DNA from 2 places in the Streptomyces sp. RKAG293 genome. Region 1 is predicted to be linked to the other one. Evidence: riboswitches for the same ligand, from Rfam matches in the RefSeq annotation. Region 1 holds a riboswitch; the other holds the start of a gene.

Region 1 (5,755 bases):
GTCGGTTCGGCGTCGACCATCCGCGGGGCCCTGCCCGACGGGGTCGCACCGGCGGAGGACGGACCGGTGGGAGCGGCGGTCCCGGCGGACGTGGCCGGGCCCGTCGGCGTGCCGGCGGCCGGGGATCCGGGCGCGCCGCGCGCGGGGGCGCCGCTCGGCGCGCCGCCGGGGGCGGTCGTCGTACCGCCGCCGCCACCGCCGTTGGGCGGCCGGCCTGCCGGCTGGGTGGCCGGCGGCGCCTGGCCGCCGGACGGTGCCGGCGGCTTGGTCGCGGTGCCGGCCGGGGAAGTGTTGTGGGCCCGGACGGAGTCCGGCGAGAACGTCGGACGGCCCTGGGTGCCGCCGATGTCCGTGCCACCGAAGATCCACAGATCCACGCTGCCGGCCACCGGGTGGTAGCTCATCGCGCCGAGCTGGCTGTACGACCAGGTGTTCCGGCCGGGGTCGGCGTGCCAGTAGGACCAGTAGGCGCTGGCCGGCGGGGTGAGCACGCAGGAGTCCTGCGACGGCGTCGGGTAGCGGGTGCCGCCCTGGTAACCGCTGTACCCGATCCGGCAGATGAACGCGGGACCGTCGTGTCCGGTGCCGGTCGTCTGCCAGCCGCCCTGGTTCAGCAGGGTGTAACCGGTGGTGGGCGTCGTTCCGCAGGAGCGCAGCAGCGGCCCGCCCCAGTGGCTGAAGTCGACGGCGAGGATCACGCCGGAGGACGTGGTGCACTGCCCGATCGGCAGCGCGGTCGCCGCCGCCGGGGCCGCGGAGACCCCGACCCCGGCGAGCGCGACGGCGAGGGTCAGGCCCAGGGCGCCCAGCAGACGGCCGAGGCGGCCCGGTCGGCCCGGTCGGTCCGTCCGGTGGAACCGGATGACGTGGCGCATCAGCGGTGACTCCCCTCGGCCGTGGAACGGCGGCGGCGGGCCATGACGACGGCTCCGCTCCCGGCCAGCAGCAGCATCAGTGTCAGCAGCGTGAGCCGCTGTGCGTCGAGTCCGGTCGAGGCCAGCCCGCCCTGTCCCGGCGACGGGTCATCCGAACCGCCCGCGTCGGTGCCGCCGTTGGCCCCGGCGGTACCGGTGGCCGGAGCGCTGGTGGACGGGGTGGGGCTCGGGCTGGGGACCTTGCTCAGATCCCGCAGCAGGCTGCCGAAGGAGATGCCGGTGGCGCCGCCGACCGCCTGCGTCGAGGCCCGCAGATCCGAGCCCTTCTGGCCCTCCGCGGCGACGTCGAAGCCGCCGTCCTTGTTCTGCCGCTTCGAAAGGAAGGTGAGCGCGTCGGCGGCGGGAGGCGTGGAGGAGCCCTTGCCCAGCCGCAGCGCCTGGATCGCCAGGGCCGCCGAGTTGGTGGAGTCGCCGGCCGCTCCGGGGAACCCGCCGTCCGCCTTCTGCTGGGTGGCGATCCAGGCGATGCCCTTGGCGACCGCGTCCGCGGCGGCGTCACCGGGGACCATCGACAGGGCCATGACCGCCATCGCGGTGCTGTCCACATCGGAGTCGCCGGTGGCCGGGATCAGGCTCGGCCAGGCGCCCTTGGTGTTCTGCAGGCTCTCCAGGTACGTGATCGGCGTGGCCGCGTTCACCTTGTCGCCGGCCCGCAGCTGCGCGATGATCCCGAGCGACTGCGAGAAGACCGACGTGGCGTAGGTGTAGTTGCCCGCGGCCGCGCAGCTGCGGTCGGTGCCGCCGGAGGCCTTCGCGCAGACGGCCCTGTCCAGCGCGGCGATCAGGTCGTGGCCGCCGAACGTCCGCGGGTCACGGCCGGTCGCCTCGGCCAGCAGGGCCTCCTTGCCGAGGGAGCCGCCGCCGGCGTACTCCGTCCCGATACCGGTCCAGTCGTTGACGGTCCGGCCGGAGCCGTCCTTGCCCTGCCGGTCGATGAAGTCCACGACCTTGAGGAGCGCGGCGTCGTTGCCGCCGGCCGCCGCCAGCGCGTAGGCGCCGTCGATGGTGAGCCCGAAGTCGGCGAACCCGGAACCGGCGAACGCCTCGTAGTAGTGGCCGTCGATCAGCCGCGCCGGTGCGACCAGGTACGCCACGCCCTTGACCAGGTCGGGGGAGGTGCCCGGCGGAGCCGTGGTCGGCGGGCTCGTCGGCGGGGAGGTGCCCGCCGGATCGTGGTGCAGGGTGCCGAGGTTCGCGCCGGACAGGGCGATGACGGCCTGCGTCGTCGCGAACAGATCCGCCTCGGTGGCGGTCGCGTCGGTGCTGAAGCCGCCGTCGGCGGTGTGCCGGCCGGAGATCCAGTTCCGCGCCGCGGCGGCCCGGTCCTTCGGGCCGAGGACGGTCAGCGCCTGCGTGTCGAACGCGGTGCTGATGGTCTCGGCGCCCGGAGCGCCCTCGTACGGGATCCAGCCGCCGTCGGCCTGCTGTGCGCCGAGCAGGTACGCACCCGCCTTGGCGACCGCCGGCGCGTCCGCGCCCGACGCCCTGGCCAGTGCCACGATCACGCTGCCGGTGGTGCCGGGCTCCGCGTCGCAGCGCTCGCCGGGGAGGATCATGGAGCCGGCGAAGCCGCCGTTGGTGCACTGCATCTGCTCCACCCGGGCCACGGAGACGGCCGGGGGTGTGACCCCGCCGCGCGCCAGCGCCAGGACGGCGAGGGCGTCGGTGGTCGGGGAGTACGCCCCGTAGAAGTCGCCCGCGGCCGAGCAGTTGCCGAGGCTCCCGGCGGCGGTGCAGACGTTGTCCGTCAGCGCGGTGAGGAGGTTGTGCCCGCCGAAGGCCTGCGGATCGGCGCCGGTGATCTCGGCGATCAGCGCGAGGCCGGCTATCGCGCCGGGGCGCGGCGGGACCGCCGGGCCGTCGGCGTACGCGTACTCGGTGACGTGCGCGGACAGGAAGGCGACGATCCGGGTCAGTGCCGGATCCTGGCCGCCCGCAGCGGCCAGCGCGATCGCGGTGTCCACGGTCCGTGCGTAGTCGATCTCGCCGGCGGCCTCGTTCTGGACGTGGTCGCCGTCGGTGAGGTGCTCGACGAGCCACTGCGCTCCGGCGGCCGCACCCTCGGCGGCCGGCGGGTTCGAGCCCGACGGCGAGGTGGTGGGAGTGGTGGTGGGGGGCGTGGTGGTCGGGGTGCCGCCGCCGGGGTTCTTCGCGCGGACGGAGTCCGGGGTGAACGCGGGCTGTCCGCTGGTGCCGCCGACGTCGGTGGCGCCGAACACCCAGGCCTCTACCTCGCCGTCCTTCGGCACATCGCCGAGCGCGCCCAGCGGGCTGTACGTCCAGGTGTCCTGGCCCGGAGGGGCGATCCAGTACGACCAGTAGGCGGAGGGCAGCGGAGTCGTCCGGCAGCCCTCCTCCGCGGCCGTCGGATACTGGTCCCCGCCGTGGAAGCCGGCCGTGCCGATGCGGCAGATGAAGCCGGGTCCGTCGTGGACCGTGCCCGTGGTGCTGAACCCGGCGTTGTGCAGCAGGTTCATCCCGGTGGTGGGGTGGGCGTCGCAGCCGCGGACGACGGAGCCGCCCCAGTGGCCGAAGTCCACCGCGACGATCGCGCCGCTCGTCGCCGTGCAGTCGCCGACCGGGTCGGCACTGGCCGGCGAACCGGACGACACGAGCGTGACGCCGGCGGTGGCCAGTACCAGGAAGGCGGACACGATCAGGGACACGAGGCCCTGTCGTCCGCGTCCGCGCGGATCCGCGTGGGTGTTCATCGGTGGCTCCCCTGTCGGCCGGCGGGAAGCCTGAGCACGGAGGCCGGGCACTCCCCGGGCGACCAGGGGGCACCGCGATATCCGCGCCGTAGACCTCGACGGCGCTCGTGATGATGCGGCTTCAGTGCAGGTAGTCCGACTCATCCGCCTTTCGGCGGATCTACGGTTGCGGGTCAGTGCCGGAATTCGACCGGGCTTCCCCTGGCTTCTGAAGCGTCTGAAGTTGTAAAGCGGTTTATCAGACCATGATGGCGCATGGCCGGTCAACGCCCGCTCGTGTCCGGTGAATCACGTACGGCGACAGGCCGCCGGCGCGTTTCCGGTGCGCTACCGTCACGGTGATACCGCGTGGGGGAACCTGGTGCGACTCCAGGGCTGACGCGCAACGGTGTGGGCGGTGATCACCGCTCCGAGCCCGAGTACCCGCCGGTGTCGCAGCACAGCGGAAGCCTGTCCACGCGATCGGGCGGCGGCCGCCCCGGCGGCGGTGGGTGCAGACACCTCGGTGCGGGGCGCGTTCGGCGCTCTCCACCCAAGGAGTCCACACATGTCCGGCCCTCTCTCGTCCGGCACCTTCTCGTCCGGCCCGCTCTCCCGCTTCGGCAGACGGTCACGCCGTACCGTCGCCCTCGGCCTGCCGCTGGCGGTCGGGGCGCTCCTGCTCGCCTCGACGCCCTCCGAGGCGACCTCCACCCCGGCGCAGATCGCCACCTCGAAGACCAACGGGGTCAACTACCTCAAGTCGCTGCAGGCCGCCGACGGCAGCTACGTCACGCCGGGCGGTCTCTCCAACGAGTGGGCGTTCAGCGCGCTGGCCGCCGCCGGCACCGCCGCCGTCGACGTCACGCCCGGCGGCGACGTCACCAAGAACGCGCGCACCGTCTACCGCAACCAGCTCTCGGCCCCGTCCTGGCCCAGCGCCTCACCGGTCGCCACCGACTACCAGCGCGCCGCCCTCAACGCCAACGCGGCGGGCATCGACCCGGCCCGCGTCGCCGTCGGACGCAACCTGATAGCCGACGTCGTCTCCTACTGGCAGACCGCCTCACCCGGCTCCTACGGTCCGCCCGCCAACTTCAACGGCACGGTCTTCGGGCTGCTCGCCCTCGGCGGCGCCAGGACGCAGGCCGGCGTCCAGCGCGTGCCGCAGAGCCTGCTCAACGCGTCGATCACCGTGGTGCGCGCCAACGAACACAACGACGGTGGCTGGAACTTCAGCCAGGCCGCCGGCAACCCGACCCAGCTCGCGGCGGCCAGCGACATCGACATGACCGGCGCCGCGATCGCGTCGCTGTGCGTCAGCGGCGTCGCGAACACCGACGCGGCCGTCGTGGCGGGCAAGAACTTCCTCAAGAGCAAGCTGGTCAACGCCACCGGCGCGTTCAACGCCATGTTCGGCGCCAACACCGACTCCAACGGCTGGGCCGTCTCGGGCCTCAACGCCTGCGGATTCAACGCCCAGGGCTCCGACTTCACCACGCCGGCGGGCAAGACGCCCATCGACTTCCTCCTCGCCAACCAGTTCAACCCCGGCGGCGGCTTCAAGTACCAGCCGGCCGACACCTCCCCGACCGCCTACTCCTCCATCGACGCCCTGCGCGCCGTCGGCGGGGCCGGCTTCACGGCCGTGCCGCCGACCCCGCTCACGGTCGGCGCCCCGAAGTGGGTCGGCACCACGACCTTCACCAGCGGAACCGCCAGCAAGCTCGCGCTGATCGTCGACACCGGCGCCGGCGCGCTCAAGGTCTGCTCGGTGACCATCACGCCCACCGGGACCACCTCGACCCTCGGCGCGGTCCTCGACGCCGCGCTCGCGTCCTCCACCCCCGGCGGCTGCGTGACCAGCAGGACGCCGACCTCCGGCACCGGGACCGTCACCGAGGTCAACGGTGTGACGAACGCGGGCAGCAACACCTGGAAGGTCGGCATCGACGGCGCAGCGGCGGCCACCGCGACCCGGGCCACCGTCGTGAACGTCGGTGACACGATCTCGCTGCGCTACGGCGTCTGATCAGCCCCTGACGACGCAGGCCCTGACGACTCGAGTCCTGACGGCTCAAGGACGACTCAACCCCTGACGACCGCGACCCGCGGTGCGTGCGCGCCGGT
Region 2 (5,755 bases), 2.0 Mb from region 1:
GGCCGGAGCTTCGGCACCTGGATCACCTGGTTCCTGCTCGGCGGCGACCTCTACACGGCGTACACCTTCGTCGCCGTCCCGGCGGCGATCTACGCGGCGGGCGCGGCCGGCTTCTTCGCGGTGCCGTACACGATCATCACGTACCCGCTGGTCTTCCTCTTCCTGCCGCGGCTCTGGTCGATCTCCCACAAGCACGGCTACGTCACGTCCTCGGACTTCATCCGCGGCCGCTTCGGCTCCAAGGGCCTGTCGCTGGCGATGGCCGTCACCGGCATCCTCGCCACGATGCCGTACATCGCGCTGCAACTCGTCGGGATCCAGGCGGTCCTGGACGTGATGGGCGTCGGCGGCGGCGAGAACTCCAGCTGGTTCATGAAGGACCTGCCGCTGCTGATCGCGTTCGGGGTGCTCGCGGCGTACACGTACTCCTCGGGGCTGCGCGCGCCCGCGATGATCGCGTTCGTCAAGGACGCGCTGATCTACATCGTCATCGCGGTGGCGATCATCTACATCCCGTACAAGCTGGGCGGCTTCGACAGCATCTTCGACAAGGCGGGCAAGGCCTACGCCACCGTCAACCCGGCGACGGGGAAGCCCAGGGGCTCGCTGGTCTCCGGGCCACAGGCGCAGTGGGCGTACGCGACCCTGGCGCTCGGTTCGGCCATGGCGCTGTTCCTGTACCCGCACTCGGTGACCGCGGTGCTGTCCGGCAAGAGCCGCAACGTCATCCGCCGCAACACCACCATCCTGCCGCTGTACTCGCTGATGCTGGGCCTGCTGGCGATGCTCGGCTTCATGGCGCTGGCGGCCGGCGTCGGTGTCGGGGTGAAGGGGTACAACCCGCAGACGGCGATCCCGCAGCTGTTCGAGGACATGTTCCCCGACTGGTTCGCGGGGGTGGCGTTCGCCGCGATCGGCATCGGCGCGCTGGTGCCCGCGGCCATCATGTCGATCGCCGCGGCGAACCTGTTCACCCGCAACATCTACAAGGACTTCATCAAGCCCGACGCCACCCCCGCGCAGGAGACCAAGGTCTCCAAGCTGGTGTCGCTGCTGGTGAAGGTCGGCGCGCTGATCTTCGTCCTCACCATGGACAAGACCGTCGCGATCAACTTCCAGCTGCTGGGCGGCATCTGGATCCTGCAGACCGTCCCGGCCATCGTCGGCGGTCTGTTCACCCGGTGGTTCCACCGCTGGGCGCTGCTGGCCGGCTGGGCCGCGGGCATGTTCTACGGCACCTGGAAGGCGTACGAGCAGCACACCCCGGCGCAGAACCACTTCGCCGGGAACGCGGACCTGATCCCGTACATCGGCGAGAAGGGCTACATCGGCCTCACGGCCTTCGTGATCAACATAGTGGTGGCGGTCGTGCTGACCTTCGTCCTCAAGGCGCTCAAGGCGCCTGAGGGCGTCGACGAGACCTCGCCCTCCGACTACACGGCCGACTCCGGTGAGCCGGGCGTCAAGAAAGAGCTGCCGCTGGATCCTGAGCCGGCGGTTCTCAACTGATCTCTCCTGAGCCGCCGGTTCCTCCGCGGCTCCCCGGGACCCGGTGTCACGCGCTCCGCGCGGGCACCGGGTCCCTGAACGTCCGGCGGTAGGCCTGCGGGGTGGTGCCCACCCACTGGGCGAAGTGATGGCGCAGGGTCGCCGAGCTGCCGAAGCCCGCGCGGGCGGCGATCGCGTCCATCGTCTCGTCCGTCCCCTCCAGCAACTCGCGCGCCAGCAGCACCCGCTGGCCCAGCAGCCAGCGGTACGGGGTGGTGCCGGTCTCCTGGTGGAAGCGGCGGGCGAAGGTGCGCGGCGACATATGGGCGCGGGCGGCCAGTTCCTCGACGGTCACCTCACGGTCCAGATGGCGCTCCATCCAGCTGAGCACCGCGCCCACGGTGTCGCACCGGCCGCGCGGCAGCGGCCGGTCCACGTACTGCGCCTGCCCGCCCTCCCGGTGCGGCGGCACCACCATGCGCCGGGCGATGCCGGAGGCCACCGCGCCGCCCTGCTCCTTGCGGACCAGGTGCAGACAGGCGTCGATGCCCGCGGCCGTACCGGCGGACGTGATCACCGGGTCGTCGTCCACGTACAGCACGTCCGGCTCGATCCGGGCGAGCGGGAAGCGGCGCGCCAGCGCGTCCGTGTGCCGCCAGTGCGTGGTGCAGCTCCGGCCGTCCAGCAGCCCGGCCGCGCCCAGCACGAACGCCCCCGAGCACACGCTGAGCACCCGGCCGCCCCGCTCCACGGCTCCGCGCAGCGCGCGCAGCAGCTCCGGCGGGTACTCCGCCCGCTCGGGGTAGTCGCACCCGGCCGGGACGGCGATGAGGTCCGCCTCCTCCAGCCGGTCGATCCCGTACGGCGTCGAGACGTCCATGCCGTTGTGCAACTGGACGGGCTGCTTCCCGATGCCGACGACGGCGAAGTCGTAGACGGGCAGCCCCTGCTCACTGCGGTCGATGCCGAAGACTTCGCAGACGACGCCCAGTTCGAAGGCGTGTCCGCCGTCCATCAGCACCACTGCGACGTTTTCCAGCATGGGACCAGCATCGCACTTGGCAGTAATTAGCGGTAGTGCGTCAGTCCTGCCACTGCCATGGCGGAGCACCCCCCGCGAAAATAGATGCATGAACACATTCCTCGGCCTCCTGGCCGCCGGCGCCCTGATCCTCCTCATCGCCCTGCCCGCCCTGATCGGCTTCGGCATCGAGCTCCGCATCTCCCGCCAGATCCGGGCCGCGAGGGCCGCGGAGCGGCGTCGCGAGGAGCAGTCCTCCCCCAGCCGAGTGCCGGCGGAGGCGACCCGCGGCGCCTTCAGCCCGGTCGTCTGAAGGCACCCGATGGACTCCCCCGTACTCCCCGCGGGCCGGCGCCGGCCATGCGGCAGACTGCGGGGATGGACATCATCATCCGCCCCGCGCGAGCGGACGAGCTCGATGCGGCAGGCCGCATCACCGCCGACGCCTTCATCGCCGACGGCCACACCCAGCCGGACGGCCAGTACGCCCCGAAGCTGCGCGACGCCCGCGCCCGCGCGGTGTCCGCGGAGGTGCTCGTCGCCGTCGACGCGGCGGACGACACGCTGCTCGGCTGCGTGACGTTCGCCCCTCCCGGCAGCCCCTGGGGCGACATAGCCCGGGACGGCGAGGCGGAGTTCCGGATGCTCGCCGTCGACCCGTCCGCGCGCGGCCGCGGCACCGGCGAGGCACTCGTCCTGGCGTGTGTGGAACGGGCCCGCGCCCTCGGCGTCCGGCAACTGGTGATGTCCACCCAGCAGTCGATGACCGGCGCCCACCGGATCTACGAACGGCTCGGATTCCGGCGCACGCCGGACCGCGACTGGTCGCCCGTTCCGGGCGTCCACCTGTTCACGTACGCCCTCCCGTTGTAACGCATACCGTCCACGGCGCAACACACCAGACACAACATCTGGGGTTACCGCTGCGAGGCGCCACTAGATGTATGCTCAGGACCGCTGTCCACGCAGGGGAAGCCGGTGAGAATCCGGCACTGCCCCGCAACGGTGAGCGGTCGTGCCTGCGCACGCCCGCACAGTCCGGCCACCTGCCGACGGCGCACCCGGTCCTGCCTTCCGGGTGCAGTGTTGTCCGGGCCTCGCGGGTTGGGCCGGCGGACGCGATATGGCACACCCCTGCCCTGATGCGGTGTGCCCGAACGCGCCTGCTCCTCCCCCCTCGCGACGCCGTCGCCGCGTTCGAGGGAGAGAGCACCAACGTGACCATCGCGCCCGCAGCCCCCGCCTCAGCAGGAACCATCCTGCTGCACACCCTGACGGAACTGACCGTCGACCTCCCCGACACCGACCCCGGCCGGGTCGCCGCTGCCGCCCTCCGCGGCCGCAACGCCGGATCGGACGAGGCCGAACTGCGGGCGCTGGCCACCGAGGCCGCCGCCGGACTGATCTCCGAGGACCCGCAGTACAGCCGGCTCGCGGCCCGGCTGCTGGCCCGCGCGGTCGCCGACGAGGCGGCGGGGCAGGGCGCCGTCTCCTTCTCCGCCTCCATCGCCGTCGGGCACCGCGAAGGCCTGATCGCCGACGCCACCGCCGAGTTCGTCCTGCTGCACGCCGCCCGCCTGGACGCGATGATCGACGACACCGCCGACGACCGCCTCGAGTACTTCGGCCTGCGCACCCTGCACAGCCGCTATCTGCTGCGGCACCCGATCACCCGCCAGGTCATCGAGACCCCGCAGCACTTCCTGCTGCGCGTCGCCTGCGGCCTGGCCGAGGACCACTCGGTGCGCGCCCTCGTCGAGGTCGGCGAGCTCTACGCGCTGACCAGCACGCTCTCCTACCTCCCCAGCTCCCCCACGCTCTTCAACTCCGGCACCCGGCACCCGCAGATGTCGTCGTGCTACCTGCTGGACTCCCCGCTCGACGAGCTGGACTCGATCTACGACCGCTACCACCAGGTCGCCCGGCTCTCGAAGCACGCCGGCGGCATCGGCATCCCGTTCAGCCGGATCCGCTCCCGCGGCTCGCTGATCCGCGGCACCAACGGGCACTCCAACGGCATCGTCCCGTTCCTGCGCACCCTCGACGCGTCCGTCGCCGCCGTCAACCAGGGCGGCCGGCGCAAGGGCGCCGCCGCCGTCTACCTGGAGACGTGGCACGCCGACATCGAGGAGTTCCTGGAGCTGCGCGACAACACCGGCGAGGAGGCCAGGCGTACGCACAACCTCAACCTCGCGCACTGGATCCCCGACGAGTTCATGCGCCGGGTGGACTCCGACACCGACTGGTCGCTGTTCTCCCCCGCCGACGTACCCGAGCTCGTCGACCTGTGGGGCGGCGACTTCGACGCCGCCTACCACAAGGCCGAGTCCGCCGGTCTGGCCATCAAGACCATCCCGGCCCGCCAGCTCTACGCCCGGATGATGCGCACCCTCGCGCAGACCGGCAACGGCTGGCTGAACTTCAAGGACTCCGCCAACCGCACCGCCAACCAGACGGCGCTGCCCGGCAACGTCGTCCACTCCTCGAACCTGTGCACCGAGATCCTGGAGGTCTCCGACGACGGCGAGACCGCCGTCTGCAACCTCGGCTCGGTCAACCTCTCCGCCCACCTCGGCACCGACGGCGAGATGGACTGGCAGAAGCTCGACGCGACGGTCCGCACCGCCGTCACCTTCCTCGACCGCGTGGTGGACATCAACTTCTACCCGACCGACCAGGCCGGCGCGTCGAACTCCCGCTGGCGGCCGGTGGGCCTGGGCCTGATGGGCCTGCAGGACGTCTTCTTCCAGCTGCGGCTGCCGTTCGACTCCGCCGAAGCGCGGACGCTGTCCACCCGCATCTCCGAGCGGATCATGCTCGCCGCGTACGAGGCGTCCGCCACCCTCGCCGAGCGGCACGGCCCGCACCCCGGCTGGGAGCAGACCCGTACCGCCCAGGGCGTGCTGCACCCCGACCACTACGACACCGCCGAGTCGCTCTGGCCGGAGCGCTGGAACGCGCTGCGCGCCCGGATCGCGAAGACCGGCATGCGCAACTCCCTACTGCTGGCCATCGCGCCGACCGCGACGATCGCCTCGATCGCCGGTGTCTACGAGTGCATCGAGCCGCAGGTCTCCAACCTCTTCAAGCGCGAGACGCTGTCGGGTGAGTTCCTCCAGGTCAACTCCTACCTGGTGAACGAGCTCAAGGAGCTCGGCGTCTGGGACGCCCAGTCCCGCGAGGCGCTGCGCGAGTCCAACGGCTCCGTCGAGGGCTTCACCTGGATCCCGGCCGAGGTGCGCGCCC

What was found. Region 1 has a riboswitch for cobalamin ahead of LNW72_RS34840 (hypothetical protein). Riboswitches for the same ligand answer to the same signal wherever they lie in the genome.
Region 2: linked by a shared signal. The riboswitch ahead of LNW72_RS26435 (ribonucleoside-diphosphate reductase subunit alpha) and the one ahead of LNW72_RS34840 (hypothetical protein) in region 1 are both predicted to bind cobalamin.

The regions. Positions count from the first base shown of each region.
Region 1 covers NZ_JAJOZB010000001.1:7,888,706-7,894,460, forward strand. The annotation lists gene LNW72_RS34830 (hypothetical protein) at 1-875, opposite strand, end outside; gene LNW72_RS34835 (prenyltransferase/squalene oxidase repeat-containing protein) at 875-3,646, opposite strand; cobalamin riboswitch at 3,753-3,882, opposite strand; cobalamin riboswitch at 3,950-4,092, shown strand; gene LNW72_RS34840 (hypothetical protein) at 4,194-5,657, shown strand; gene LNW72_RS34845 (histidine phosphatase family protein) at 5,755-5,755, opposite strand, start outside.
Region 2 covers NZ_JAJOZB010000001.1:5,888,956-5,894,710, reverse strand. The annotation lists gene mctP (monocarboxylate uptake permease MctP) at 1-1,509, shown strand, start outside; gene LNW72_RS26450 (helix-turn-helix domain-containing protein) at 1,556-2,530, opposite strand; gene LNW72_RS26445 (hypothetical protein) at 2,619-2,822, shown strand; gene LNW72_RS26440 (GNAT family N-acetyltransferase) at 2,888-3,382, shown strand; cobalamin riboswitch at 3,447-3,578, shown strand; gene LNW72_RS26435 (ribonucleoside-diphosphate reductase subunit alpha) at 3,727-5,755, shown strand, end outside.